Regions from separate parts of the Acidovorax sp. GW835-FHT14B10 genome, predicted to be linked through region 1. Evidence: predicted binding sites of a transcription regulator. Region 1 holds the regulator's gene; the other holds the start of a gene.

Evidence for each region. The regulator HrcA, encoded in region 1, represses chaperone genes, less so after heat shock. The targets are predictions, from matches to a motif close to TTAGCACTCNNNNNNNNNGAGTGCTAA.
Region 2: the regulator HrcA is predicted to act here: its motif matches at 8,796-8,822, upstream of rpoH (RNA polymerase sigma factor RpoH).

Annotation. Positions count from the first base shown of each region.
Region 1 covers NZ_JBXAGC010000002.1:56,678-71,725, reverse strand. Annotated here, with positions in the region: gene ispE (4-(cytidine 5'-diphospho)-2-C-methyl-D-erythritol kinase) at 1-78, opposite strand, end outside; gene AC1Q5S_RS02220 (lipoprotein insertase outer membrane protein LolB) at 88-624, opposite strand; gene AC1Q5S_RS02215 (tetratricopeptide repeat protein) at 624-2,402, opposite strand; gene mutM (bifunctional DNA-formamidopyrimidine glycosylase/DNA-(apurinic or apyrimidinic site) lyase) at 2,432-3,247, shown strand; gene AC1Q5S_RS02205 (dynamin family protein) at 3,353-5,314, shown strand; gene mutY (A/G-specific adenine glycosylase) at 5,311-6,363, shown strand; gene rapZ (RNase adapter RapZ) at 6,395-7,258, opposite strand; gene recN (DNA repair protein RecN) at 7,261-8,928, opposite strand; gene AC1Q5S_RS02185 (NAD kinase) at 8,931-9,827, opposite strand; gene hrcA (heat-inducible transcriptional repressor HrcA) at 9,856-10,860, shown strand; tRNA gene AC1Q5S_RS02175 (tRNA-Ile) at 11,061-11,139, shown strand; partial or broken gene AC1Q5S_RS02170 (YkvA family protein) at 11,305-11,550, opposite strand; gene AC1Q5S_RS02165 (ferritin-like domain-containing protein) at 11,678-12,133, opposite strand; gene AC1Q5S_RS02160 (DUF2325 domain-containing protein) at 12,169-13,437, opposite strand; gene AC1Q5S_RS02155 (hypothetical protein) at 13,725-14,216, opposite strand; gene AC1Q5S_RS02150 (TonB-dependent receptor plug domain-containing protein) at 14,434-15,042, shown strand; gene AC1Q5S_RS02145 (PepSY-associated TM helix domain-containing protein) at 15,017-15,048, shown strand, end outside.
Region 2 covers NZ_JBXAGC010000014.1:9,117-24,164, forward strand. Annotated here, with positions in the region: gene AC1Q5S_RS12230 (hypothetical protein) at 1-387, shown strand, start outside; gene AC1Q5S_RS12235 (ferritin-like domain-containing protein) at 426-980, shown strand; gene AC1Q5S_RS12240 (BON domain-containing protein) at 1,086-1,403, shown strand; gene AC1Q5S_RS12245 (zinc-binding metallopeptidase family protein) at 1,577-2,659, shown strand; gene coaD (pantetheine-phosphate adenylyltransferase) at 2,681-3,181, opposite strand; gene rsmD (16S rRNA (guanine(966)-N(2))-methyltransferase RsmD) at 3,384-4,094, opposite strand; gene AC1Q5S_RS12260 (M16 family metallopeptidase) at 4,091-5,464, opposite strand; gene AC1Q5S_RS12265 (M16 family metallopeptidase) at 5,486-6,934, opposite strand; gene ftsY (signal recognition particle-docking protein FtsY) at 6,963-8,291, shown strand; gene cutA (divalent-cation tolerance protein CutA) at 8,295-8,633, opposite strand; gene rpoH (RNA polymerase sigma factor RpoH) at 8,853-9,794, shown strand; gene AC1Q5S_RS12285 (Bug family tripartite tricarboxylate transporter substrate binding protein) at 9,913-10,908, shown strand; gene AC1Q5S_RS12290 (SCO family protein) at 10,952-11,515, opposite strand; gene cyoE (heme o synthase) at 11,569-12,465, opposite strand; gene AC1Q5S_RS12300 (COX15/CtaA family protein) at 12,462-13,643, opposite strand; gene AC1Q5S_RS12305 (redox-active disulfide-containing membrane protein) at 13,643-14,386, opposite strand; gene AC1Q5S_RS12310 (SURF1 family protein) at 14,328-15,048, opposite strand, start outside.

The sequences.
Region 1 (15,048 bases):
GCCGTCAGTTCGTCGGCCCGTGATATGCAGAAAGAGGTTGAGCTTGGCCGGGGCCGGCACGTCGTACAGGGCGAGCATGAAGTGGTATCAGCGGGTCAGGATGATGCGCAGTGTGGCCTGTGGCGTCGGCGTGTGGCGTTGCGCCACCAACCGCCCGGCGGAGAGAGCCGACAGATCGACCTGCCAGCCAACGGCATCCACATGGATGCCTTCGAGCCAGCTGAACAGTGCAGCGACCGGAATATCCGTGCCCAGCACATCCCGCAGCAGGGCATCCAATGATTCGGACTCCCGGGTGTTCTGGCCCGTGGTGATCTCTGCGTGGCTGGCATTCCACTGGATCCGTGCGAGGGTGTTGCCCAGAGGGTTGAACAATACGAATTGGCCTTGCTGCGCCGATCCTGAGAGCTCAAAAGATGCGGAAAAAGACTGCGACGCCGTTTCTTCCACTTGCAATGCCAGGCGTCCTGTCCACGGGGCGCGATGGGGGTTTTCCGGTGTGGCCGGCGGATGGGCGCAGCCGGCCAGCAGCAGAACAAAGACCGCGAGCAAGGATGCAAACCAGTGGGGCAGCCTTTGGGTCGCGCCTTGCGGTTGCAGACCCTGTGGCGTGGCATGCAGCATCAGGGCATGGCTCCCAGTCGTTTCAGGGTGTCTTTGAGCGTTTCGTTGTCTGGGTTCAGGCGCAAGCCCTCGCGCCAGACACTGGAGGCTTGTGCACGGTTTCCGGTGCTCCAGAGGACTTCGCCAAGGTGCGCTGCAATTTCGGCATCGGGCCGGGCCTTGAAGGCGATCGATAGCAGGCGCAAGGACTCGGTGCTGTTGCCGAGGCGAAATTCGACCCAGCCCAGGCTGTCTGTGATGAAGGGGTCGCCAGGAGCGTATTCCAGCGCCTTGGAGATCAGGGCTTTGGCCTCTTCCAGGCGCAAGCCCCGTTCCGCGAGGGAGTATCCCAAGGCGTTGTAGGCGTGGTGGTAATCGGGCTTCCGCTCAATCAGCTGCCGCAGCAACTGCTCCATCATGGTCGGATCACCTGATTTTTCGGCCAGCATGGCCTGGTCGTAGACCAGTTCATTGTCTTCCGGGTCCTGGGCTACCAGTTCCGCCTGGACGGCCAAAGCCTCCTTGTACAAGCGCATTTCCTGCAGCAGCTGCACCTCTGCCTGCAGTTTCATGCGGGCATGGCTGGGGGTATTGCCCGGCAGTCCGCGCAGCAGTGCGCGTGCCTGAGAAAGTTTGCCCTGTTGTGCGAGCAGGGATGCGCGGCGGCGTTGTGCGCTGAGCATCTCTTCCGAATTTTCGATGCGTCCAAGCCAGGATTCGGCCGCGGCGTAGTCTTTGTTCTTTTCGGCAATTTGTGCGGAGAGAAGGTAGGCCTGGGTCAGTCCACGCCGCTGCAGATCCGGGTCTGAGGTGGCGGCATTTGTCAGCTCCATGTAGCGTTGCAGTGATTTTTCCGCATTGCGCAGTCGGTTGTCCTGAAATTGCAGCGTGGCAAGGGCAAGCCATGCTTCCCGCAGATCCGGCTTGTCGCGCGTCACTGTCTCCAGTTGTTGGCGCGCGGCTGGGTAGCGTTGCTGGCCCAGCAGGACGCGGGCATATGCCGTGCGCAGGTCCGGGTCGGGGTGTTTGGCAAGGTGGGTTGTGACCAGCAACTCTGCTTCGGGTACTCCCTCTTCCATCAGCTCCAGGGCCAGCGGCATGGCAACCGCGTTGGCTGCGTCGAGCGTCACTGCCTGGCGAGCCGCATCCAGAGCACCCGCCTTGTTGCCGGCCGCCAGGCGCATACGGCCCAGTGCGGTCCATGCTGCAGGACCCGTGGCGGGGTGCAGAAGCTCATCGGTGAGCGCCCGCTCCACCACATTTGCCGCCAGTGACTTGTCGCTGGCGCGGCCATACATCGGGGGGAGGGCTGACAGGGCCGAGGCCTTGGAGGCGGCGGGCACTTGCGCCAACTCCTGTCGCAGCAGTTCCGGAGTCTCGCCGATGCGATTGAGCGCAATGAGAATCTGCAACGTGTAGCGGTTGGCTTCTCGCGATTGGGGTTGCGCCTCTTTCCATGCCCGTGCCGCTGCCAATGCGTAGTCGCCAGACCGGGCTTGCAAGGCAATATCGGCGGCACGCCGATACAAGGCGCTTTCTCCGCTGCGCCGCGCTGCTTCCAGCATCAGCGAGTAACCCGCTCCGGGATCTCCGGACTGGGTGGTCAGCTCGCCCAGGAAAATTTCATAGAAAAGCTCGGCATCGAGCTGTGCGCTGGGAATGTGCGGGGGGACAACTTCGGCGCTGCTGAGCGGCCCCCCGGACTGCGTCCATCCGGTGGTGGCTGTTGCCAGCAGAGCGGCGGTGAGAAGGGCTGTTCGAAAGCGATGAGATGGCACCATCGGGCCATAATAATCCATGCTCTTCAACCTGTTTTCAAGGCGATGGCATGCCTGAGTTGCCCGAAGTGGAAGTGACCCGCCGCAGTTTTGCGCAGGCCATTGCCGGGGCTCGGATCGAGTCGGTTCGGGTGGGCAAGCCGTTGCGGTGGCCGCTGGGGTGTGCGCCGCAATCGCTGGTGGGGCAAAAGGTGGTTGCGATACGCCGACGGGGCAAATATTTGCTGGTGGATCTGGATTCCGGTCTTTTGCTGCTGCATCTGGGGATGTCCGGAAGCCTGCGCTTCAGTCCTGATCTGCCTCCGCCGGGCGCGCACGATCATTTCGACGTGATGACCTCGCAGGGGACGCTGCGCCTGCATGATCCCCGGCGTTTTGGTGCCGTGGTGTACGCAGCAGACGAGCAAGCTGCAGTTGCACAGAAATTGTTGGGCGGGCTGGGGATGGAGCCGCTGTCCGACGTCTTTACCTACCCCGCCTTCGAGGCAGGGCTCAAGGCGAGTCGTGCGCCCATCAAGCAGGTGCTGCTGGCGGGACGTCTGGTCGTGGGTGTGGGCAATATCTATGCGTCCGAGGTGTTGTATCTGGCGGGCATTCGCCCTACCGTTCCAGCGCAGCGCATAGGTCCGCAGAGGGGGCGCAGGCTTTTTGACGCCATCCGGACGGTGCTGGCGCGTGCGGTGGAACTTGGCGGCAGTACGCTGAAGGACTTTTCCAGTGCCGACGGGATGGCCGGACATTTCCAGCACGAAGCGAATGTGTATGGGCGGGATGGTGCGCCCTGCCACCACTGTGGCAGCGCCATCCAGCTGCTTCGCCAGGGGCAGCGCAGCAGCTATTTTTGTCCTCGATGCCAACGCGCGTAACGGGGCGGTGTTGACAGTCAACACATGGATCGCATCCACGGCACCGTCAATGCTATATTTTGTGGATATCTACGCATAGGCCGTACATCGCACTCCGGGAGCAAAGTGGGACCATCATTCAACGAGCAGTTCGACGAGCACGGCTTCTGGCGGCGTGAGTTTGCGCACCAGATTCGCCGTCTGTCCGAGTGGATGTCTGATCACGAGCTCATGGACGCTGCGGTTCAGGAGCGTCTGAGTCGCCTGGAAGCACAGGTGCGCAGCGATAAGGTGACGGTGGCTTTTGTCGCGGAGTTCTCGCGCGGCAAATCAGAGCTGATCAACGCCATCTTCTTTGCCGGCTATGGCCGTCGCATCATGCCTGCCAGCGCCGGCCGCACGACGATGTGCCCCACGGAATTGGGCTACGACGCTTCGGTGGCGCCCTGCCTTCGGCTGCTGCCAATCGATACCCGGTTGCAACTGCAGGGCCTTGCCGAATGGCGGTTAAAACCCGATCGCTGGGTGGAAATCCCGCTGGATGTCAACAATGCCGACCAGATCGCCAAAGCACTGGAGAAGGTTGCAGAGGTTCGAAAAGTTACGCTGGATAACGCGCGGGCGCTTGGGTTCTGGCACGACGAGCTCGCAGACGACAACCCGGTGCCTGATGCGGATGGCTTGGTGGAAGTGCCGATGTGGCGCCATGCCATCATCAATATCCCCCATCCCTTGCTGAAGCAAGGGTTGGTGATTCTGGATACCCCGGGATTGAATGCGGTGGGCGCCGAGCCCGAGTTGACCGTCAATCTCATTCCGCAGGCCCATGCGGTGGTGTTCATCTTGAGTGCAGACACGGGAGTTACCCGTTCGGACCTGGCAATCTGGCGAGAGCACCTGGCGACGTCTGCGGAAAGCCTGGAAGCACGGCTGGTGGTTCTCAACAAGATTGATACCTTGTGGGATACCCTCAATTCGCCGCACGAAATCATTGCGCAGATGAACCGGCAATGCGCGACCTCTGCGGAAATGCTGGGTGTGCCGCTGGCGCAGGTGGTGCCTGTTTCTGCCCAAAAGGGGCTGCTGGCAAAAATCACGTGTGACGATCTTCTTCTCGAATCCAGCGGCCTGCCTTCACTGGAAGAGGCGCTGGCCAGGGGGATCATGGGCCGTCGTCAAGCCATCCTGCGTGCTGCCGTGGCAACGGGTGTGGCGGGTTTGCGTGCTGAAACTGCGCGTGTCATCAATATTCGTCGCAGGGATTTGGACGATCAGATGGCTGAACTGCGAAATCTCCGGGGCAAAAATGCTTCGGTGATCGTGTCGATGCGCCACCGTGTTGAGCAGGAACAGCGCGAGTTTGATATGAGCGCTGCCAAGATTCAGGCGGTTCGTGCGGTGCATCTCAAGCTGTTGCGGGACGTTTTTCATCAGTTGGGGGCGAAGTCCCTCAAGCTGGAGTTGACCGAGTTGGCGCAAATGCTCCAGCAAAAAGGGCTGAAGCTCGGCGTGCGCAAGATCTACGTCCAGACCTTTGAAAAATTCAGGGGAACGTTGGATAAAGCGCAAGCATCCAGTATTGAAATACAGGCGATGCTAGGGGGCACGTTTCGCCAGCTGAATGCGGAATTCGGGTTTTCTTTGCAGGTGCCCCCCCCTCCGAAACTCGAACACTTTGTCCAAGAACTCTCGCAGATTGAGCAGAGCCATCTGCAATACCTTGGGGTTGGCAATGTCCTGAAGCTGGCGCAGCCTGAATTCGCCGAGCGCCTGGTTCGTGCCTTGGCCATGCGTTTGCGCACGGTGTACGAGTCGGCGGCCAATGATCTGGAATTGTGGAGCAAGTCTGCTACGGCTCAACTGGACGCCCAGTTGCGTGAGCGCCGTCGGAGTTTTACCAGACGCATAGAGGCGGTTGACCGGATTCAGCATGCAGCCACTGGCCTGGTGGAGCGAATTTCAGAGATCGAGGCGGGTGAAGAGGAACTCATTCAACTGGAACGACGCTTGACCGAACTGACAGCCCAGTTGATAGCGTTGCCCGTCTCGGCGGAGGCCACAGAACGCCCCGGGCTGATGCCTGCATGATTCTTTCGGAAACAGATGTTGCCACGCGAGTGGTTCACTGGCAGGCAATCCACGGACGCAACCACCTGCCTTGGCAGCAGACACGCGATCCTTATCGGGTCTGGCTGTCTGAAATCATGCTGCAACAAACCCAGGTCAGCACGGTGCTGGGCTATTACGCGCGGTTTTTGGAGCGGTTCCCCGATGTGAGCGCCTTGGCCAACGCGTCGCTGGATGAGGTCATGGCTCTGTGGAGTGGCCTCGGGTACTACAGCCGGGCACGCAATCTCCACCGCTGTGCACAGACTGTTGTCAGCGAGCACGGCGGAATTTTTCCCCGCAGTGCGCAGGTGCTGGCTACGTTGCCCGGAATTGGGCGCTCAACGGCGGGCGCGATTGCGGCTTTCTGTTTTGCGGAGCGCACGCCCATCCTGGACGCCAACGTGCGAAGGGTGCTGACACGCGTGCTGGGTTTTGACGAGGATCTGGCAGTGGCTCGGAACGAGCGGACATTGTGGGCGCATGCACAGGCCTTGTTGCCATCGGTGGACATTGACACGGCGATGCCGCGCTATACCCAGGGTCTGATGGATTTGGGGGCCAGCTTGTGCATGCCTCGCAATCCCGCTTGTCCGCAATGCCCTTTGCAGACTGTGTGCGTTGCACATCGCGTTGGGGAGCCCGAACGGTATCCCGTGAGAACGCGCAAGCTCAAGCGCCGCTCAGAATCGTGGTGGCTCATGGTTCTGGAGGATCCTGCGGGGAAATTTTGGTTGTCCCGCCGCCCTTCGGCAGGCATATGGGCTGGCCTGTATTGCGTGCCCATCTTTCCCCTTCGGTCGGATGTCTCGGCATTTTTCGATGCAGCAGGGCGCCCCTCTGTGAAAACCATGGAGGAGGGGGTCCCTTTTCTTCATGTGCTGACCCATCGCGATCTGTACTTGCATCCTGTGATCGTGCGGCAATATGGTGAGGCAACGCCAGACGATGGCGGAGGCTGGTTTACTGCGGAACAGATCGCTGTCATGGGCCTTCCTGCCCCCGTTCGCAAACTACTGGCCCGGCTGTAGGCTCAGCAGGACCTCGCTGTGGCACGTTTTTTTAGCGACCATCCAACTCGCGATGGCGTCGCAGAACGGTCCATCGGTCGCTGAATACCTGGGCCAATTGCTCCACGAGATAGACGGATCTGTGCTGACCGCCTGTGCATCCGACGGCTACCGTCACATAGCTTCGGTGGTTCCGGTCCAGCATGTCCAGCCAATAGGAGAGAAATTTCTCGATGTGCTGGCCCATCAGCCGCACATCCGCCTGTTGGCGTAGAAAGTCTGCGACAGGGGCATCCAGTCCCGTCAGGTCGCGCAGCGCGGGTTCGTAATGGGGGTTGGGTAGCATCCGGACGTCGAACACATAGTCGGCATCCACGGGAATTCCCCGCTTGAATGCGAACGACTGGAAAACCAGTGTGAGCTGCCCCGGCGCCGATGGCATCAGGTCTTTGACATAGCTCTGGAGCTGGGATGCCCTTATCGTGCTGGTGTCTATGACATGTGCCTGCTCCCGCAGATCCGTCAGCAAATCGCGCTCCAGTTCAATCACCTGCGTGAGTGCTCGACGGCCATCTGGAACATCATCATGCGACAAAGGGTGGCGGCGACGTGTCTCGGAAAAACGGCGAACCAGTGTGTCTGTGGTCGCATCCAGGAAGATGGACTGAACAATCACCCCCTGTTTGCGCAGACGGTCCAGTTCCCGGGGTACTTGCGGTAGTGACGTGGCGCTGCGCACATCCATGGCGATTGCCACGCGGTTCCCGTGGTGCTTGTGCTCCAGTGCCACAAAAGCGGGGAGCAATTCAGGGGGCAGGTTGTCAACGCAGTAATACCCGTAATCCTCCAGCGCATGCAACGCCACGGATTTTCCCGAGCCAGACATTCCGGTGATCAGCACAATTTCCAGGGACATGGTCATCGTTCCATTGTCGAGGTAGTAGCAAGGCTTAACATTTCGTTGGCATGCGCCAGGGTGGTTCCCGTGGGGTGTTCACCGCCAAGCATGCGGGCCACTTCCGCAATCCGCTGGTCGCCCAGAAGCGGCCTGACGGTGCTGGTGGTTCCGTCCGCATTGCGACGCTTGAACACCATGAGATGGTGGTCTGCATAGGCTGCCACCTGCGGCAAGTGGGTGACTGCCAGCACCTGCCGGTCGCGTCCCAGTTGCCGCATCAATCGACCCACAGTTTCTGCCACGGCCCCTCCGACGCCCGAATCCACTTCGTCAAAAACCAGGGTGGGCGCCGTACCCAGTTCGCTGGTGGTCACGGAAATGGCCAGGGAAAGCCGTGACAGCTCGCCGCCCGATGCGACCTTGCCGATGGGGCGGGGCGTCATGCCAGGGTGGCCTGCCACGAGAAAGGCAACGTCGTCCAATCCATGCAGTGCAGGCTCAGAGGCCGTTGTCACCGAAACCTCAAACACACCTCCCGTCATGCCCAGGCCCTGCATCGCCTGTGTGATGGCCGCGGACAGTTGGGGTGCAGCCTTTGCTCTACCGCGCGAAATGGCGCGTGCGATGGTTTGGTAGGCTTTGGCGGTGCTCGCTTGGGTTGATTCGAGGCTGGCGAGATCGGCTGCAGCGTCCAGACGCAGCAGTTCTGTTTTCCAAGCTTGCAGCAAGGCGGGCAATTCTGAAGGTTGGCGCTTGTAGCGCCTCGCCAGAGTCATCCACTGCGACACGCGCACGTCGAGATCTGCAAGACGTTCCGGGTCCAGGTCGGTACGCCTCAGATAGGCTTGCAGCGAGCGGATGACATCGCTGGTCTGCGCCAAGCTGGACGAAAGGATATTTGCCAGGTCGCCAAACACAGGTTCAAGCTGCTCGTGGTTCTGCAGTCGTGAGACAGCGCGCGTCAGTCTGGAATGTGCGCCCGACTCCTCCTCGTCGAGGGTTGCCAGTGCATCCTGGGCGGCTTCCAGCAGCGTGTGGGCATGCGAGAGACGCTGGTGCTGCATTTCCAGGTCCACCCACTCGTCGTCTCCGGGGGCCAGTTTGCTGATTTCAGCAATTTGCCATTGCAGCCGCTCGCGCTCTTGCTGCAGAGATGCTTGGGCCGCACGTGCTTCCTCCAGGATCTTCTGGGCGACACGCCATTGGGTCCAGCTTGCAGACAATTCCTGCAGCGAAATACCCGCATAAGCGTCCAGCAAGCCGCGCACGGAATCCGGGCGGGTCAGACTCTGCCATGCGTGCTGGCCATGAATGTCCAATAATTGATCCCCCAGGTGGCGGAGTTGCGTTGCGGTAGCCGGCGTGCCATTGATCCACGCTCGACTTTTCCCCAGGGTGTCTACGGTTCGGCGCAGTAGCAAGATGTCGCTGGCCTCGATCCCCGCTTCTTCGAACCATGGGTGCAAGTGGCTGGGGGAATCGAATTCTGCGCACACATCGGCATGGCGGGCGCCTTCACGCACGTACCCTGCATCCGCGCGAGCGCCCAGTGCCAGTTGCAGCGCATCCACCAGAATCGATTTGCCGGCCCCGGTTTCCCCGGTCAACACGGTGAAGCCTGTCTGTAGATCCAGAGCAAGTTCTCGAACAATCACGAAGTCCCGCAGGGTGATTCGCCTGAGCGCCATGATTAGGAGCCCCCTTCGTTCCAGCGTAACTTCTTGCGCAGTGTCGCGAAATAGTTCCAGCCGAGCGGGTGCAAAAACCGAACGCTGTGCTCGGAGCGCTGAACAAGAATCCGGTCACCGTGCAGCAGTGACGCCAGAGACTGCATGTCGAAATTGGCGCTGACGTCCCTGCCACTCACTATCTCGACGGCCACTTCGGTGGCGTCCGATAAAACGATAGGGCGGTTTGAAAGGGTATGGGGTGCGATGGGAACCAATACCCACCCTGGAATGGACGGGTGCAGCATGGGGCCGCCCGCGGAAAGTGCGTAGGCTGTTGATCCGGTGGGCGATGCAATGATGAGCCCGTCAGCCCTCTGGTTGGCCACGAATTGCCCGCCCACTTCCACGCGAAGTTCCACCATGCCGGATGTGGCTCCGCGATTCACCACGACATCGTTCATGGCAAGGGCTTCGAAAACCGTGGCCTGCCCACGAACCACGCGTGCGCGCATCAGGGGGCGCAAATCCTCTTCGTATTCTCCGCACAGCATGGGAGTGAGCGCTGCCTGATAGCTGCCGAAGGGAATGTCGGTGATGAAACCCAGGCGCCCCTGATTGATTCCGATCAGCGGGGTGCCATAGCGCGCGAGCTGTCGACCGATGCCGAGCATGGTGCCATCTCCGCCAACGACGAGCCCCAGTTCGCATTGGGCGCCAATGGTGTCCACGTCCATGGAGGGATAGGCGGTCAGTTTGGTATTGATGGCGGTTTCTTTTTCAAGCACCACCTGACATCCCAGGCGAACAAGAAACTGAGCTATCTCTTCGAGGGCGTGGCGCGAGCTATCGGTCATGGCGCCGGCAGCAGTTGCCTGATACTTGCCGATAAGCGCAACATGGCGGAAATTGGACGTCATCGCGAAATTACATCATTAAAATCATTCCATGCTCGATGACCGTGCCAAGTTGTTGCTGAAAGCGCTGGTCGAGCGCTATATCGCCGATGGGCAGCCTGTGGGTTCGCGCACCCTTTCACGTGCTTCCGGGTTGGAGCTCTCCCCGGCAACGATACGCAATGTCATGGCGGATCTGGAGGCGCTGGGGTTGATCGCAAGCCCCCACACCTCCGCTGGAAGAATCCCCACCGCGCGTGGCTACCGCCTGTTTGTGGACACCATGCTGACAGTGCAGCGGGATCCACTGACGCCGCCACAACTGGTGCCAGAGCAGCCGCAAAAAGTGATTGCCAATGCGGCGCACCTTTTGTCGAACCTCTCCCAGTTTGTGGGTGTCGTGATGGCGCCGCGGCGCACCTCCGTGTTCCGCCATATCGAATTTCTTCGACTTTCGGAGCGCCGGTTTCTGGTGATCATTGTTTCACCGGAGGGAGATGTGCAAAACCGTGTCATCTTCACCGATGTGGACTATTCACAGTCGCAGTTGATCGAGGCCGCCAACTTCCTGAATGCCCACTATGCCGGTTTGGCCATGGAGCAAGTCCGTGAAAAGCTCAAATCGGAGGTGGACATGCTGCGAGGGGAGATCGCTTCATTGATGCAGGCTGCGGTCAACATCAGTTCGGAAGCCCTTTCCGAAGCGCAGGATGAGGTCGTCATTTCTGGCGAAAGAAACCTGCTGGCAGTGAGCGATTTCTCTAGCGACATGGGCAACCTTCGCAGGGCCTTCGATTTGTTCGAACAGAAAACCCAGATACTTCGCCTTCTGGACATCTCCAGCCAGGCAGAGGGCGTCCGTATCTACATCGGCGGAGAGAGCCAGGTTGTGCCGTTCGAAGAGCTCTCGATTGTTAGCGCACCTTACGAAGTGGACGGCCGGGTGGTGGGTACGCTGGGGGTGATCGGCCCCACCCGCATGCCCTATGACCGGATGATCCAGATCGTGGACATTACTTCCAAGCTGGTGTCCAACGCGCTCAGTTACCGCAAATAAACACCCTACAATACTTGCCGTGCTCCGTCTGATTCAGCGCTGGCGCGAGGGGCGTTAGTTCAGTTGGTGAGAGCAGAGGACTCATGCTACATCGTTCAAGATGTTGAAGCAGGGGATTAAACTCAATAAAATCAACACCTTGCGCAGGTAGTGACCGCCCAAGCGAAGCCGCCATGTAACGGCCGAGTAGCAAAAATTTCGGGACGCTAGCTCATGCTTGGTTAGAGCAGTAGACTCATAATCTATTGGTGCCGTGTTCGACTCACGGGCGTCCCACCAAAAAAACCCCAGCCCTCACCATCTGGGGTTTTTTCGTTACTGAGCCCCGCAAAGCCCCGGCTACTGGCCACACAGTGTCGCTGCGGGCCTCGCAGCACCTGCGCCAATACCAGTGCGGCACCCATCCCCCGATCAGCGCCCGTGCCGCCCGCTACCCTCACCACGTTTCATCCAGTCGTCCGCGCGAGACCGGCAGTCGGTCAATACCGACACGGGTACGAGCCTGACCGTGCGTCAGATCAGGCAAGGCAACAACGGCAAATCATCCACGTAGCCCAGCACGGGTATGAAGTCCGGAATAAGGTCAATCGGGCTGAGCGCATAGGCCACAACGAAAACCCCCTGCGCTTTTGCATACCACGGGGTTTCAGGTTGCTTGGCCCAGGTTTTGAAATTGTCGAGTTTGAACAGATTTCAAGCCCGCTAAAAGCGCCGTAACTCCGGCGTGCAGCGTCCCACAAGTCAAAGTCTGAGTGATGGCTAGGTGGGCGACACCCATTAAAGGTGTGTCGCCAAAGTCGCCGTGCCGCTGTCAGTATTAGCCCTTGAACGCTGCGGTCTCGCCCGGACGGCGCAGCATCTTGTTGACCTCGTCTTGATGCAGCTCTTCATTGACGATCATCTCGCGGGCGTACTCTTCCAGAAGTACCGAGTGGCCTTCCGCGATCTTGAGCAAATCGTAGTACGCGGCCAGGGCGGTTTTCTCGTGCGACAAGCTCTCGCGCAGAATGTCGCCAATGTCGTGCTGTTCGGTTTCCAGCAGGGGGCCGATCTTGAGGGACGGGTGGCCGCCCAGCAGCGTGACCATTTCCCCGGCTTTGTGAGCATGGGCCAGGCTCTCATCGGCGTTGCCCTTCATCCAGGATACGATGGGAATGCGGTTGTAGCCATACACCATGAGCGAGTAGTGGGTGTACTTCACCACACCCGCCAACTCAAGTTCCATGATCCGGTTGAGAGCATCAATAGCGGCTTTGGTTTTGGATTCGTCCATGGTGGACTCCTTTCATGGCGGCGATATGTTGCTTTTTACTGAGCGAATGTATTTTCTGCCAGTTCGCCGTGGGTGTCATCCACGGTGATTTGCTGCAAGGTACGGGTCAGTGAGGAGGTGCTGGGGTTCTCGACGAAGACACATTGCTTGCCGGTACGTTTGCAGAAATCCTTGACCCGCCAGTAGGCGTTGTGACTGATGCAGCCGGTTTGGCAGATGACCAAATCGGCTGCGGCGAGGATGGAGTCGAGCGCACCTTGCTTGTCTTCCAGACCCCCATCGTGGTGTGCGAAGTTGCCCCCCGCTTTCTCGATCACATCGCGATAGTTCGCCACGTTTCCGTTGCGACCCCCGACACACAGGATCGTCTTTGCCTTGAGATGGAAGGTGATTGGGCTTTCCTTGGGCGTGTCGTGGTGCTGTTCGGCTGCGGGAGCAGGCTGAGCCGCCGATTCACGCAGGCTCGGCGAGCGTTGTGCTTCGCTGAGCTGCTGGCGCAGTTGTGCGTTTTGCGTTTCCAGCTCCGCCTGTCGAGCCGTGAGCTGATCGATCTTCTTTCGCAGCCGGGACGTGTTTTCAAAGTCCGGCAGCGACGCTTTCAGCTGCTCCATGTCCTGCAGATGGAACGCAATCCGCGAGTCCTTACCAATCACGATGGCTCGCTGCTGCACGAGTTGTGCGTGCAGTTGCTCGATTTCAGCGGCCTTCTCCGTGATCACTCGGGTGCATCGTTCTTGCACTCGGCCCAGCTCCCGACCCAGGACACCGTTTTCCTTGATCAACTCGTTGAACTTGGTCAAGTCAATGCGAACAGCGGCCCCGGCCTGGTGCTGCAACATGTGCATGTCTCTCAGGACAACCTCCTGCAAAACCTCGTCGCAGCGGGGGTGGGTCAACGTGGCCCAAAAAGCCCCTGAGACATCGCCTTGGCGAACAGCGTCAGCCCACAGGTCGGCCACCGCCTTGGTGTCCTTGGCGAACTTGAACGCCTGAACGGTTCTGGCGTACCGTGATTCCAGATCCTTCTGCAGCAGCTCGGACAGCCGATTGCGCTGGGTGCATTCGGCGACCGCGCCGACATGAACCTCGTAATCATCCGCAATGGCTTTGCCCCCCAATGCCTTGTTCACCAACTGGCGAAGTGCTGCCAGCGGAAGGCACACCCCCACCACGGGGCAGTGGCACTGGTGTGGAAGATCCCAAAGCCGCCTGCGGCGAGACCCGGTATTGGCCGGAAGAGGGCTGGCGCATTGATCACACATACGACCTCCTGGTTGTGCGGTCTCGTTTTCAATGAACCACATGAGCGGACTCGTGACAGGCATGGCCTTCGTGCGGTTGCATGCCGTTCAAGCGCTTTTGGGCTTGCGACAGCATCTCGGCCAAGGCCAAGAATGCGTTGACTTCCAGTCGAACCGACAGGCAATCTATGGACAGATGCACCACCCCGCAATCGGAACAGACCGACACATGCCCGACAGGGCTACGGGCCAGCATGGTGTGCTGGCAGCTGGGCGAAGTGGACAAGTGCTCCATGCGAACCTTCGGTGAAGTGGTTGGTGAAATTGATTATAAATAAGAATCGTTCGCATTAAAAGAGTGCATCCAAAACCAAAAACCGAACAGCTTGCGGGTTGTTCGGTCTTTTGGTGTGCGGTTGTGGGTAGAAGTTGGCAACGGAGCATCCCTCCGTTCTGGCGACTTTGGCGACACAGCAGTAAAAGTCGGAGTCGCCGTGTCGCCAGGAGCGTCTGTGAGCGTGGTGGGCCGGCCTGCCTCGGCTCTTCGTTGGCATGAACTGCGGCGGCAGGCAGGTTGCTGCCGGGCGATGACGTGCCTGATTGCTGTCGCAGGCCGTGAAGTTCGAATAGATGCCGCCCAGCAACCAGCGCTGAACACGTGAGAAGCTCAGTTGCAGGCCAAGAGGATAGGCCATTGCCTGCGTTTCGCTGTCGAGCGGATGCCCACGCAGCGGACGCCCCATCACGCTCGCCCTTGGCACTTTGGCGTATCCAGGGTTAGGCGCACAGATTTGAAGTGCACGGGCGTTGACTTCTGGTGAATGATTTTTCGTTGCGGACATGAAAATTTACAAAACAAACACGAACCATTCTCATTGGCATACAATATGGGCACCTGAGGCAGGGGGCGCTCCCCGTCCAAAGTTGCACCTGCCCTGCACTTACGGGCTGGGTTGAGGGCTTACCCAGCAGCTTCATGCGTTGCAAGGCACGGCTTCAGGTCCTTGATGAACTCCTGTTGTCGGAGTTTTTCGGACCAACACCAAGCCGGATAAACAGATGAACAGAAGCACCCTGTGGGCGTCGCCATGCGCGTCCGAAACGAAGCGATTTCCAGCTAAAGCGCTGACGCTAGCCATCGCAGCGGCATGTTCCGCGTTGGCCCACGCCCAGGATTCCGAAGCCCGGCCTTCCTTGTCCGAGGTGACTGTCACGGCCACCCGGTCTGAGGCACTGGTCAACACCGTTCCGCAGTCCATCACCGTTGTGCGCCGCGATGAAATCGAGGAACAGGTCAGCGCAGGCAGCGGCTTGGGTGACATCTTGGGCAAGCTGGTGCCCGGCTTTGGCTTGGGGCGCCAGTCGCCCAGCACGTTCACGCAAACCCTTCGCGGCCGAAACATCAACGTGCTCATCGATGGTGTGCCTCAGAGTACCAACCGAAACGGTGCTCGTATCCTCACGCTGATCGGCCCCTCAGCCGTCGAGCGCATTGCGGTGATCCGGGGCGCCACCGCCATTTATGGCGATGGCGCCACCGGCGGTGTGGTCAACATCATCACCCGCAAGGGCGACGGCCCTGTGAAACACGTTGCCGAAGTGGGCGGCAACGTCTCGCTTTCACATTCCTCGGATATCCTGCATGCCACTTGCAAGCATGCTTCGTAAGCCTCC
Region 2 (15,048 bases), on a different contig from region 1:
AATACCGAATCCACCACGACCAAAGTTGCAGACGGGGCGCGCAGTCTCGCCGATAACGTGCTGCAAAGCGCCCAGGACGCCGTACAGACGACACGCGACAAAGCCAGGGAATCCCTGGACAAGGCCGAATCCGGTGTGCGCGAACTGCGCCGTGAAGCCAGCCCGGTCATCGATGATCTGGCCGCCCGCGCCCACGACCTGGCCACGCGCAGCATCGATTTCTGCGCCGAGAGCAGTGCCCGCGCCCGCCACCAGGTTCGGCAGGCCGCTGACGCCACCACACGCTATGTCACGCAGCAGCCGGGCAAGTCCGTGGCCATTGCCGCCGCTGCTGGCGCTGCCGTGACAGCCGCTGTGCTGCTGATGTCACGCCGCCGCAACCCCTGAACGACCACGGAGCTTTTCGCCCCATGGAAAGTGTCTCCATGAAAAAACTCAGCCCTCTACCCTCCCATGCGACCGGCATGGAACTGGACGAAGCAGCCCTGAAAGCCGCGGCCACCAGCCACCTGGATGACGGGGCGGTCACACCCGCGTTCAGCCAGCATCGCGACGACATCGTGCGCCTGCTCAACGACGCGCTGGCAACCGAGCTGGTCTGCGTGCTGCGCTACAAGCGCCACCACTTCACCGCCCACGGCATGGCCTCGCCCGCCATTGCGGCGGAGTTCATGGTGCACGCCACCGAAGAAGCAACCCACGCCGATCTGATCGCCCGGCGCATCGTGCAGCTGGGGGGCGAGCCCGACTTTGCGCCCGACACCCTGCTCGCCCGCAGCCATGCCGACTACGACACCTCGTCGGACCTCAAGGCCATGGTGAAGGCCAACCTGGTGGCTGAACGCATTGCCGTGGAGGCCTACCGCCAGATGATTGCATTGATTGGTGACAAAGACCCCACCACCAAGCGCATGCTCGAAGGCATACTGGCCGACGAAGAAGAGCATGCCGATGAACTCAAGGATTTGCTGGAAACCTAGCCCGTTTCAGCGCCACGACAGCCAGCCGGTCACGGAGGGTGCAACAAGCCGGCAAGCTGTGATTTTCCCTCGCACCCGCGTCTCCACTCTTTGAAGGAATACACCATGAAATACGCACGTGCCCTTGCCCTTGCCGCAGCCACAGCCATCACCGTCGTCACCGCCACGGGCTGCGCAGTGGCGCGCAACCAGCAAACCGCTGGCGCTTACATCGACGATGCGGGCATCACCACAGCCGTCAAGGCCAAGATGGCGGAAGACAAAACGGTGTCCGCCACCGCCATCAGCGTCGAAACGCTCAACGGCACGGTTCAGCTGTCGGGTTTTGCCAAATCGCAGGCCGAGAAGAACCAGGCAGAAGCCATTGCCCGCAACACCAAGAACGTCAAGGAAGTGCGCAACAGCATTGTTGTGCGCCCCTGAGCGTTCGCGCACGATCCTGTCGGTAGCGGCGCAAGCCGTGCGGCGGGGCGTGGCAGGAAAAGGGCACAAGCGCCGAACCAGATGGTTTGGCGCTTGTGCCCTTTTTGACTGGCCGCCACGCTTTCTCTTTTGCCCGCGGTGCGCCGGGCCGCAGGGGGTTAAGCTGCAACACCATGCGGGTATTCAATTGCGACCATTGCGGTCATCTGGTTTTTTTTGACAGCGTGCAGTGCATGCATTGCGGCAGCACGCTCGCCTTTGTGCCCGAGCTGCTCTGCATGGCGGCGTTGGCCCCGGCCCCGCAGGACGGGCCGGACCTGTGGCGCCGCATGGGGCTGCGCGGCAGTGCGGACTGCAGCGGGCGGCTCTATCGCCTGTGCGGCAACCACACCGCCTACAACGCCTGCAATTTCGCCCTGCCAGCCCATGATTTCTCCCCGCTGTGTGTGTCGTGCCGCCAGACGCGCGTGCTGCCTGATCTCTCCGAACCCGCCAACCTGGGCCGATGGAAGCAGATCGAAGCGGCCAAGCGCCAGCTTTTCTACACGCTGGCCCGCCTGGGGCTGGAACCCGCACCGGGCCGATCCGGGCCGGTGTTCGAGTTTCTGGCGGACTGGCCCGGCGGTCCGCCCGTCCTCACCGGCCACCACGGCGGCACCATCACCCTCAACGTAGCCGAAGCCGACGACGGCGAGCGCGCGCAGCGGCGCGTGGCGCTGGGCGAGCCCTACCGCACCCTGATTGGCCACCTGCGCCATGAATCGGGCCATTTCTACTGGGACCAGCTGGTGCGCGACGGCCATTGCCTGGAGGCTTTTCGCAGCCTGTTTGGCGATGAGCGCCTCGATTACGCCGCCGCCCTGGGTGCCCACTATGCCAAAGACAACGACGCGGGCGACTGGCGTCCGCACCATGTCAGCAGCTACGCGGCCTCGCACCCCTGGGAAGACTGGGCCGAAACCTGGGCGCATTACCTGCACATGGTGGACCTGCTCGAAACGGCGGCCAGTTACCAGACCAGCCTGTCCGTGCCCGACCCGCACGCAACCCAGCGCCACCAGGTGACCGACCCCTTTGCCGACCCGCGACCCGCGTTTGACGACATGGTGCGCCAGTGGGTGCCCTTGACCCTGCTGCTCAACAGCCTGAACCGCAGCCTGGGGCAGAGCGACGCCTACCCCTTTGCCCTGTCCCCCGGCGCGCTGCGCAAGCTGCGCTTTGTGCACGACATGCTGGTGCGAACCACCGCAGGCTGAAACTCTCAGCCTCTCAGCCTCTCAGGCCGACGCTGAACGTTGGAGCTTGCGCATCAGTTGCCCGTGCACACCGGGCGAGACGAACTGCGCCACGTCGCCGCCCAGCGTGGCAATTTCGCGCACCAGCGTGCTGCTGATGAACTGGTGCTGGCTGCTGGGGGTGAGGAACACCGTCTCGATGCGCGGCACCAGTGCGCGGTTCATGCCAGCCAGCTGGAATTCATAGTCGAAATCGGTGCCCGAGCGCAGGCCGCGCAGCATGGCCGTGCCGCCGCGCGCAGCGGTGAACTCAGTCACCAGGCCATCAAAGGGCTCGACGCTCACCTGCGGGCAGTCGCGCAGCGCCTCGCGCGCCATGTCCATGCGCTCGTCCAGGCTGAACAGGGTCTTTTTGTGGTGGGCAATGGCCACGGCCACGATCACCCGGTCGAACAGCTGCGCCGCGCGGCGCACCAGGTCTTCATGGCCCAGCGTGAGGGGATCGAAGGTTCCGGGGTAGATGGCGAGCACGTTGTGGGCCATGGGCTGGGGTCTCCTGGTGGGCAGATGGACTTGGGGCCCGGCCCCACAGGGGCCGGCCGGGCCGCGTGGGCGGATTATGCAGCGCACTGCAACGCGCAGGCGCCGCAGCGCATGCCCCTCTTTTTTCAAAGAAAAAAGGCTCTAACGCTTATACAGAAAGCACAATAAGCTATTATTTTTATAGCCATCAAGTGCGATGCCGTCAACCCACCACGCGCCGCTGAAGCAGGTGCGCATGCACCGCGCCCGCCTTCAGGTGGCGCTGCACCACCAGCCCGAACGGAGCCAGTGCCTCATCGGTCCAGGCCAGCGGCGCCTCCAGGTACACGAAGCCGTCTGCCGCCACGGCCTTGGCGGCGGCCTGCAGGGAGGGCTCGAACCAGGCGCTGTCAAACGGCGGGTCGAGCAGCACCAGGTGCAGGCTGGCCGGTGCCGCCTGCCGCAGCGCGGCAATGCCGTCGCCGCGCTGCACGCGCACGGCCGTGGCCGCCAGCCGCGCCTGCAGTTTGTGCAGCTGGGCCACCAGGGCGGCGTCGTTTTCCACCAGCTGCACGGCGGCAGCGCCGCGCGAAGCCGCCTCCAGCCCCAGTGCGCCGGTGCCGGCAAATGCATCCAGGCAATGCCAGCCGGTCAGGTCCTGGCCCAGCCAGTTGAACAGGGTTTCGCGCACGCGGTCGGGCGTGGGGCGCAGGCCCGGGCGCTGGGCCACGGGCAGGCGGGTGCGCTTCCACTGGCCGCCGATGATGCGGATTTCGCCCGCAGCCTGCGGGGCGGCGTCTTTCCTGGCGCTGCTCTTGGCTGCCTTGGCGTCCTTGGACGCCTTGGTATCGGGCTCGGCCGCGGGGACGTTCCTGGCGGGACGGGCCAGGCGGCCGCCGGGCAGGGATTCCAGGCGCAGGCTGGAGCGGCTCATGGCTGGCCTCCCACGACCACGGTGACCATGCGCTCGGGCTGCAGCTTGCGCGCCATGGCGGCGCGGATGTCGGCCACGGTGAGTGCCTCGACGCGTGCCGTCCAGCGCTCCAGGTAGTCGAGTGGCAGCCCGTTCCAGGCGATGTTGGCCACGTTGCCCAGCAGTTTGCGGTTGCTGTCGATGCGCAGTGCAAAGCCGCCGATCAGGTTGTCCTTGGCGGCGCGCAGCTCGGTCTCGGTGGGGCCTTCGCGCACGAAGCGCGCCAGCACATCGCGCGCAACCTGCACGGCCTGCGCTGCCTGGTCGGGCCGGGTCTGCAGGCCGATGCTGAACGCGCCCGCATGCAGGCCGGGCGCAAAGCTGCTGTAGACGCTGTAGCTCAGGCCGCGCTTTTCGCGCACCTCGTTGGTCAGGCGCGAGGTGAAGCCCCCGCCGCCCAGGATGTGGTTGCCCACCAGCAGCGCCAGAAAGTCGGGATCGCGGCGCGCAAAGCCGGGCTGGCCGATCAGCACATGGGCCTGGGCCGAGGCAAAGGGGATGCGCTGCTCGGCCGGCGCGGTGAGCGCGGCCACTTCGGGCACGGCCGGCAGCGGTGCGCATTCGGCCGCCGTGCGCGCCGGCAGGCGCGATAGCAGCGTGGTCACCAGGGTCTGTGCCTGCGCGCGGTTGACGGCGCCCACGATGCTCACGCGTGCGCTGCAGGCGGCCACGGCGCGCGCATGGAAGGCCTGCATGTCGGCCACCTCGATGCGCGCCAGCGTGTCTTCGGTGGCACGGTAGCCATAGGGGTGGTTGCCGTACACCGCAGCGGCAAAGGCTTCGCCCGCCAGGGTGGCGGGGCGGGTGCGGGACTCCTTGATGCTGGCGCTCCAGCGGGCGCGCTCGCGCTGCCAGATATCGGTCGGCCAGCTGGGTTCGCCCATCTGGCGGGCGGCCAGCAAAGCGGCGCGCTGCAGTAGCGCGGGGTCGGTCAGCGAGCGCAGTGAATAATGCAGGCCATCGCTGCCGGCGCTGGCCTCGAAGCTGGCGCCCAGGTCGGCCCAGGCCTCGCCCAGCGCGTTTTCATCCAGTGGTGCGCCCTCACCGGCAACACCCGACCCGCCGATCATGCCCAGAACGCCTTTCGAGGCCATGGAGGCCACGGCACCGGCCAGGCCCGCCTGATCGGCCGGGTCGCGGCGGCTGCCGCCATCAAAGTCGAGCTGCACATCCACCATGGGGATGACGGTGCTTTCCACCAGCCAGACCTGCGCACCGTTGGCTTCGGTCCAGTGCTGGATGGGCAGCAGCGCCCAGGCTGAATTGGCCACAAGAAGTGCTCCAGCGCTTATGAGTAAAGCGCGAGCAGCTATTTTTTTCATAGTCATCATGCAATGCCTCGGGGTGCGGATTCAGTGGCGCGGGGCACCAGCGGCCGGTGCGGCGCGCCGGGGCTTGGTGTCCAGCGGCTGCGGCAGCAGCGTGGCCACCGTGAGCTGGTCGTCACCAAAATACCGGGCCGCCACCTGCTGCACCTGCTCGGGCGTCACGGTGCGCAGCAGGGTCAGCAGGCGCTCTTCCGCATCGAGCGGCAACCCCTGCACCCAATTGCTGCCCAGGTCCTGGGCCTGCCCATGCACCGAGTCACGCTGGTACACGGTCGAGGCAATCCACTGGGTCTTGACGCGTGACAGCTCGGCCTCGCTCACGCCCTCGCGGGCCACGCGGGCCACTTCGGCGCGCAGGGCGTCTTCGACCTGCTGCGCCGTCTTGCCCTCGGCGGGCACGCCGCTGAGCAGGAACAGGCTGGGGCCGCGCCCGGTCACCATGGCCGAGCTGCCGGCGCTGTCGGCCACGCGCTGTGGGCCCTGGCTGAGGGCGCGCTCCAGGCGGGCGCCGTCGTAGCCGCTGAGCACGGCCGACAACACCATCAGCGCCAGGGCATCGCGGTCGCCGTCGGTGAGCGCCTCGACGCGCTCCATGCCAGGCACCCGAAACGCCAGGGCCACATAGGCCTGCTCGGCCGGGGCCTTGACGGCAATGCGGCGCAGGCCCTGCTGCACGGGCTCGGCGCGCGGCTTGCGCGCCGGCACGGCGCGGGCGGGCAGGCGACCGTAGTATTTTTCGGCCAGGGCACGCACCCGGGCCACGTCCACATCGCCGGCCACCACCACCGCCGCGTTGCCGGGCACATACCACTGGCGGTGGAAATGGCGCACGTCATCGGGCGTCAGGGCATCGAGGTCGCTCATCCAGCCCACCACCGGGCGGCGGTAGGGCGAGGCGATGAAAGTGGTCGCAAAAAGCTGCTCGGCCAACACGGCGCGGGGCTGGTCTTCGGTGCGCATGCGGCGCTCTTCCTTGACCACCTCGATCTCTTTCTTGAACTCGGCATCGGGCCACTGGTTGTGGGCGAAGCGGTCGGCCTCCAGGCGCATCACGTCCTCGAGCCGGCTGGAGGGAATCTGCTGGTAGTAGCCCGTGTAGTCGCGGCTGGTGAAGGCATTTTCCTGTCCGCCCAGGGCCGCCACGCGGCGCGAGAACTCGCCCGGCGGCACGGTCTTGCTGCCCTTGAACATCATGTGTTCGAGCACATGGGCCACGCCCGAGGTGCCATCGACCTCGTCCATGGAACCCACGCGCAGCCACACCATGTGCATCGCCGTGGGCGCACGCCGGTCGGGCTGCACGATGAGCTGCATGCCGTTGGCCAGCGTGAATTGCTGTGCCCCGGAAGCCGTGGCCGTGGGGGCCGCTGGCGGGTTCGCGGCAGGGGTGGCGGAAAGGGTGGTGGACACCGGGGATTGCGCCCCGGCACTCAGGCAGGCCAACAGGCCCAGAAGGGTGAAAGCACGTTTCATAGAATGGAGTGATTCTAAGTACCCGCCAATGTTCAGTTTTTTCAAGAAAAAACCCACCCCCACGCCCGCGCAGCCCGCTGCGGCTGCGCCTGCCACCCCTGCTGCACCGGAGGCCGCACCCGCGCCACTGCCGGTGGTTCCGCCCGCCGGGCAGGCACCCGCCGCCCCGGTCACGCAGCCCGCGCCATTGCCAGCGCCCTCCGCAGCCACCCTGCCCCCAACGGCCCCGCCGGCGGCCAGCGGTGGCCTTGGCTGGCTGCGCAACCCGTTCGCCGCCAAACCGCCTGCTCCCGCAGCTGAAGCAGCCCCGGTGGCATCTCCGCCGCCGGCCGAGCTGCCGGCGCCAGCGCCCGTGCCCCCCCCCGTTTCGCCCATGGTGGCAACCGCACCCATCGCCGTCGCCGCCCCGCCCTTGCCTTTGCCCCCCATTGCCGCCGAGCAGCCGTCCATGCCCCCCGAACGCAAGGGCTGGCTCGATCGCCTCAAGGCCGGTCTGCGCAAGACGGGCTCCAGCATCGCCACCGTGTTCACCGGCACCCAGATCGACGATGCCCTGTATGAAGAACTGGAAGAAGCCCTGCTGATGGCAGACACCGGCGTCAAGGCCACGCAGCACCTGCTGGATGACCTCAAGCGCCGCGTGAAAGACAGCAAGACCACCGACCCCGCCGCCGTCAAGGGCCTGCTGGCCGATGCGCTGGCCGATCTGCTGCGCCCGCTCGAAAAAGCCCTGGTGATTGGCGAGCACCAGCCCACCGTGATCATGGTGGCGGGCGTCAACGGCGCGGGCAAGACCACCTCGATCGGCAAGCTCACCAAGCACCTGGCCAACGAAGGGGCCAGCGTGCTGCTGGCGGCGGCCGACACCTTCCGCGCCGCCGCGCGCGAACAGCTCGGTGTATGGGCCGACCGCAACACCGTCGAGATCGTGAGCCAGGAAGGCGGCGACCCGGCTGCCGTGAGCTTTGATGCCGTCACTGCCGGCAAGGCGCGCGGCAAGGACGTGGTGTTGGTGGATACGGCCGGTCGCCTGCCCACGCAACTGCACCTGATGGAAGAGCTGAAGAAGATCCGCCGCGTGGTCACCAAGGCCGACGCCACGGCGCCCCACGAGGTGCTGCTGGTGATTGACGGCAACACCGGCCAGAACGCGCTGGCCCAGGTGCGCTCGTTCGACGATGCGCTGCAGCTCACCGGCCTCGTCGTGACCAAGCTCGACGGCACGGCCAAGGGCGGCGTGCTGGCGGCCATCGCGCAGGAGCGCCCCATTCCCGTGTACTTCATCGGCGTGGGGGAAAAGCTCGAAGACCTGGAAACCTTCGACGCGCGCGAATTCGCACAGGCCCTGTTGACCTGAACGTTACGCCCCGGTGGCCACCTCGCCATCCACCCAGCGCACATAGGCCGGCGTGGCCTGCAGCGCCTGCACCACCAACTGCGGCAGCGAATAGGGGTGCAGCGCCTGCAGCAGCGCCAGCAATGCGGCGGTGGCGCGCGGCATGGTCTTGCAGTCCAGCCGCCACTCCGATGCTTCCTGCAGGGCACCCTGCCAGTGGTAGTGCGAGGTGATGGCCTGCACCTGCACACAGGCCGCCAGCCGCGCCTGCATGACGGCCTGCGCCAGCCGGCGCGCATCTGCCGCGCTGGCCACCGTGGTGGTGACCATGCTGATATCCGCCGGATCAACGCCTGTCGCCATGGAACTCTCCTGCCTGCAAAAGGAACAAAGGGCAGTGTAAACAGGTCTTCAAATGCTCATCTATTCATAGCTACCAACGCTTTATGGTATTGCGCTCAATGTCAATTGATTGGACATATCAAAAACCAGGCACTTTGGAACAACCGGACGGGAACTCCGGGCTTAGCACTCCCTCCAACAGAGTGCTAACATGAAGGCTTAGAGGAAAGGATTCCCGGAATGACACTGCCATCTGGAACCGCAACGACGACCTTGGCACCCACCAATCCATGGGCGCTGGTGCCGCCCTTGGGCAACCTGGATGCCTACATCTCGGCCGTCAACCGCCTGCCCCTGCTCACCCATGAAGAAGAGCAGGCTTACGCCCGCCAGCTGCGCGACCACAACGATGTGGACGCCGCTGGTCGGCTGGTGATGTCGCACCTGCGCCTGGTGGTGTCGATTGCACGCCAGTACCTCGGCTACGGCCTGCCCCATGGCGATCTGATCCAGGAAGGCAACGTGGGCCTGATGAAGGCCGTCAAGCGCTTCGACCCCGACCAGGGCGTTCGCCTGGTGAGCTACGCCATGCACTGGATCAAGGCCGAGATCCACGAATACATCCTGAAGAACTGGCGCATGGTGAAGGTGGCCACCACCAAGGCGCAGCGCAAGCTGTTCTTCAATCTGCGGTCCATGAAGCAGGGTTTCAAGGCCGACGCGGCGGCAGCCGATGCCAGCACGCACCGCGATACCCTGTCGGACCGCGAAATCGACTCGGTGGCGGCGCAGCTCAATGTCAAGCGCGAAGAAGTCATCGAGATGGAAACCCGCCTGTCGGGTGGCGATGTGCTGCTGGACCCCGCACCGTCGGACGATGGCGAGCAGGCCTTTGGCCCCATTGCCTACCTGGCCGATGCCGCGCATGAGCCCACGGCCATGATCGAGTCGCGCCAGCGCGATGCGCTGGCCACCGATGGCATTGCTGCCGCCTTGGCCGGCCTGGACGAGCGCAGCCGCCGCATCGTGGAAGAGCGCTGGCTCAAGGTCAACGACGATGGTTCGGGTGGCATGACGCTGCACGAGCTGGCCGCCGTGTATGGCGTGAGCGCCGAGCGCATCCGCCAGATCGAAGTGGCCGCCATGAAGAAGATGAAAGCCGCGCTGGCCGATTACGCCTGAACGGTGGCTGTCCGCCGACCGGACCGCAGAGATAATTCAGCGCGCGACTGCGGTTGCGCGCTTTTTTTTGGGTGCCAGCAAATGCCTGTGCGCCTGTCCATGACCGGAGGATCTTTTGATGACCCCATCCCACCTGCGCCGTGCTGCTCTGGCGCTGGCCCTTGCTGCGGCCTGCAGCCCCGCTTTTGCACAATCCACCGCGGCCCCGGCAACACCGGGCTGGCCCAGCAAACCCGTCAAGCTGGTGGTGGGTTTTCCGGGCGGGTCATCCCCCGATCTGGTGGCGCGTACCCTGGCCGAGCCGCTGGCCAAGGCCCTGGGGCAGCCGGTGATTGTGGAAAACAAGGTGGGCGCTGGCGGCAACATCGCCGCCGATGCCGTGGCCAAGGCCACGGATGATCACACCCTGGGCATCATGATCAACGGCAACCTGACGATTGCCAAGCTGATCAACCCCAAAATCCACTACGACCCGCTCAAGGACCTGGTCCCGATCAGCCTGATTGCCACGGCCCCGCTGGCCCTGGCCGCCCCGGCCAACGCACCGGGCGCCACCGCGCAGGAGTTTTTCGCGGCCGCACGCGCCAGCGGCGACCGCTGGAGCTATGGCACTCCGGGCGTGGGCACGGTGGCCCACATCGGCATGGAACTGCTCAAAGGCAAGGCCGGCGTCCAGCCGGTGCATGTGCCCTACCCGGGCAACCCGCAGGTCATCAACGCCATTATCGGCGGCCAGATCCAGCTGGCCCTGCTGCCCCCGGCCATGGCGGCCGCGCAGGCCCGCGCGGGCAAGCTGCGCGTGATTGGCATCACCTCCAGCGGGCGCAGCACGCTGGTGCCTGAATATCCCAGCCTGGCCGAAGCAGGCGTGAAGGACTTCAACCTCGAAATCTGGAACGCGGTGGCCGCCCCCCGGTCTCTGCCCCGGCCGGTGGTGGCGCGCCTGTCGGCGCTGTTCAGCGAAATCGCCCGCAGCCCGGACGTGCGTGCCAAGCTGTTCCAGCAAGGCTGGCAGGTGACCGGCACCACCGCCGAAGGTCTGGCCCAACGCATCCAGACCGATGCGCGCGTGCTGGGCGCGGTGATCAGATCCCAAGGCATCAAGGCCGAATAAGGCGCCGAACAAGGGGTTGGCGCGGACGGCCCGCCGGCCCCCGTTACCCGGCTTCCTGCAGCAGGGCACGCACATCGGCACCCAGCGCCTGCGCGCCGCTGCCGTAGCGGTTGTAAACGCGCAGGCGGCCTGCCGTGTCGTACACGTAGCTGCCAGCCGAATGGTCCATGGTGTAGCTGGTGGGGGTCTTGCCATCGACCTGCTTGAAGTAGATCTTGAAGTCCTTGGCCACGGCGGCGGTCTGCTCGGGCGTGCCAGACAATGCCAGGAAGCCGGGATCAAAGTTGGCCATGTAGGCCTTCAGCACCTCGGGTGTGTCGCGCGCGGGGTCCACGGTGACAAAGATGCCCTGCAGGCGGTCGCCGTCCTTGCCCAGCATCTGCTTGACCTCGGCCAGCTCCTGCATGGAGGTGGGGCACACGTCGGGGCATTGGGTGTAACCAAAGAACACCACCACCACCTTGCCCCGGAAGTCCTGCAGGCTGCGCTTTTGGCCGTTGTGGTCGGTGAGCGGAATATCGCGTGCGTAGTCGGCCCCGGTGATGTCCACCCCACGAAACTCTGTCTTCTTTTCAGAACAGGCGGTCAACAGGGCACCAGCGCTCATGGACAAAGCGCTGATAGCTATGAATTGAAGGGCATTTCTTTTGTGCATGGTGTTCACAGCGCATAGTGGTCCACCAGCAGCGCGGCAAACAGCACGCTCAGGTGGATGAGGGAAAAACGAAAGGTCTTGCGCGCCAGGGCGTCCGAGTAATTGCGCCACAGCGCAAAAGCATATCCACAAAAACCCAGGCTCAGCGCCACCGCCGCAACCAGGTAGATCCACCGACTCATGCCGTAGATAAAGGGCATCAGGCAGCCCGCAAAGAGGATCAGCGTGTACAGAAACACCTGCAGGCGCGTGAACTCGTTGCCGTGCGTCACTGGCAGCATCGGCAGGCCCGACTTGCGGTAGTCCTCCACCCGGTACAGGGCCAGCGCCCAGAAATGCGGCGGCGTCCACAGGAAGATGATGAGGAACAGGATCAACGCCTCGGGGCCCACATCGCCCGTCATGGCCGCCCAGCCCAGCACGGGAGGCATGGCGCCCGAGGCGCCGCCGATCACGATGTTCTGCGGCGTCAGCGGCTTGAGGATCACCGTGTACACCACCGCATAGCCCACGAAAGTGGCGAAGGTAAGCCACATGGTCAGCGGATTGACCCAGAAATACAGCAAGGCCGAGCCGGCCCCACACAGCAAGGCCGAGAACAGCAGGGTCTGCGTGTTGGACAGCTCGCCCTTGGCCGTGGGCCGCCAGGAGGTGCGCTTCATCCGGGCATCAATGCCCTGCTCGACGATGCAGTTGAAGGCCGCGGCAGCACCCGCCACCAGCCACACGCCGGCACAGGCCAGCGCCATCTGCCCCAGCTGCTGCAGCGTGGGCAGGCCCGGAACGGCCAGCACCATGCCGATCAGCGCGCAGAACACGATGAGTTGCACCACGCGCGGCTTGGTCAGCGCGTAGAACTGCGAAAAGCGCGAGGGCGCTGAAAGGGTAGAGGCAATACTCATGCGGAAACTCTCGATGCACACGAGGGTGCCAAAGACTCAAGGGGTGTGCGGACCGTCCGGCTGGACGCGGCCGTCCAGGTCAGTACCACCACCAGGGCAGCGGCGCCCCCCGTGTGCAGCACGGCGGCCAGCAGAGGCCATCCCAGCACCACATTGCTCAGGCCCGTGGCCAACTGCAGCAGGGCCAGGCCCGCCAGCCACCGCGCCTGCATGCGCAGCGCAGCGGCCCGGTGCAGGCGCCAGGCCAGCCAGGCCAGCGCCAGCAGCACTCCATAGGCCATCAGGCGGTGCGCATAGTGGATGGCCGTGAGGCCGGCAAAGCTGATGTGGCTACCGTCCTGCAGCAGCCCCAGCGGCCGCCAGATCTGGAACCCCTGCACGAAATCCATCACCGGCCACCAGCTGCCCTGGCAGGTGGGAAAGGCCGTGCAGGCCAGCACTGCATAGTTGGTGCTGACCCAGCCCCCCAGCACGATCTGCAACGCCACCAGGATGCCGGTGACGAGCACGCCACCGCGCAGCGGTGTGGCCAGCATGGCGGGCTGCACGCCCCTGGCCGCCTGCGTGTGGCGCACCGCCTGCACGCACAGCAGTGCCAGCAGCACGAGGCCGCCGACCAGATGCAGCGTGACGATGGCTGGAAACAGCTTCATGGTGACCGTGAGCGCACCAAACGCGCCCTGCAGGCACACCCAGGCCAGGGTGAAGGTGGGCCACCAAGGGCTCATCACGGGCTGCGGCACACCGCCACCGGCCCTGGCCCGCCGCCACTGCACCCAGGCAGATACGGTGAGCACGATGATCAAAACCCCGACGCCCGTAGCGAGGTAGCGGTGGATCATTTCCACCCAGGCCTTGCCGTGCGTCACCGGTCCGGTGGGCATGGCCTGCTGCGCCGCCGCAATATCGGCCCGCGCGCCGACCGGGCTGGCACTGCCATAGCATCCCGGCCAGTCGGGGCAGCCCAGGCCAGAGTCGGTGAGCCGGGTGAAGGCACCAAACAGCACCAGATCAAAGGTCAGGAACAGCGTCAGCACCGTCAAGGCCTGCAGACGGCGCCCCCGATCGCCGCCACGGTTGCGCCAGGCCACCCATGCCAGGGGTCCGAGCGCGATCACGATGCCCAGCAGCATCACCTGCACCAGCGGCGCCAGGTCGTAGAGCGGTTGGGAACCCATCAGGGTTGCCCCGGCCGTCCGGCCTCATCCCAGGAGGACGATGCGCGCAGCAGGCGCTCCAGGTCGCGCTTGGCCTTGGCGGCCCCGGCCGCATCCATGCCTGCCGGAAAACGCATCATCCAGTTGCCCATGGGGTCCACGAGGTAGAGGTGTTCGGCCAGCGCGTGCCCCGCCGCGGGTTCGAGCCACTGGGCGAGCGCCCCGCCATCGACCCGCAGCACCGTGGCTTTTTGCAGGGCCGCAGCAAGGTCCGCCGGCAGGGGGGCGGCATCGGTCACCAGCCAGACCCAGTCCACACGGTCTTTCTCCTTGCCCACGCTTTCGCGCAGTTGCCGCTGCAGATACAGGTGCTGCTGGCACTGGGCATCGCAGGCCCCGCCTGCCACGCTCACCAGCAGCCACTGGCCCTTGAGCGCCGGCAGCTGGCCGGGCGCGCCATCGAGCGTGGCCGTGGCCAGATCGGGCAAGGGGCGTTGCGGCTGCACCAGTTCTCCGTAATTGCGGCGGCCCTCAGGGCGCACCACGTAGTACGTGAAATACGAGGCGATCACCGGGGCGGCGCAGACCAGCAGCACCGCCAGCATCTTCCAGCGCCCGTGGCGGGTGTTCTGGGCGTGGGCCACGGCGCTGCCCGCCTCGGGAAGCGTGTGCACCGTGAGGCCCAGGGGATGGTCCCCTCCTGCCTCAGGCGAGAGGCCGGGAGCGCGGGCGAAGGAAGCGTCGGACGAATTGGAACCAGACATAGAGAAGTGCAATCAGGCCGCTGAGCCCGAACCATTGGAATGCGTAACCGTAGTGTTTATCGACGCCGGCACCGATCACGGGCCAGTCCCGCTGCAGGCCCTCGCTGGCGGGGCCAGTCTGCAGCACCGACAGATTCATCAGCGCAAGGCCTGTCTCGGTGCGAAAGGCGGTGAGGTCGAGATTTTGCCGGATGCGGGAAGACCCCTGCGAACTGTCGGGACCCTGGAACTCGTACAGACGGGATGGCGGCGGTGCGATGCGCCCGGCCAGCTGCACCACGCCCTGCGCCGTCTGAACCGGTGGCAGCAGCTGGCGGTCCTGGAAGTTGCGAGGCACCCAGCCGCGCTGGACCAGCACCACCGCATCGCTGCCCTCCAGCCGCAGCGGTGTCAGCACAAAAAAACCGGGACGGCCCTGCATCTGCCGGTTGTCGAGGTACACCGTGTCCTCCGGTACCCAGCGCCCCTGCAGCAGCACCGCCCGATGGACCAGGTCCTGCGCGCCCTCCGCCCCGCCCACATGACCACGCAACTGCTGGTTGTCGATGGGGGGCAAGGCGGCCCGCTGGTCCAGCAGCGACTGCAGGTCCTGCTTTTGCGCGGCGCGCGACAGCTGCCAGTGCCCCAATGCGGCGGTCACCAGGATGGCGGCCACGGCAGCC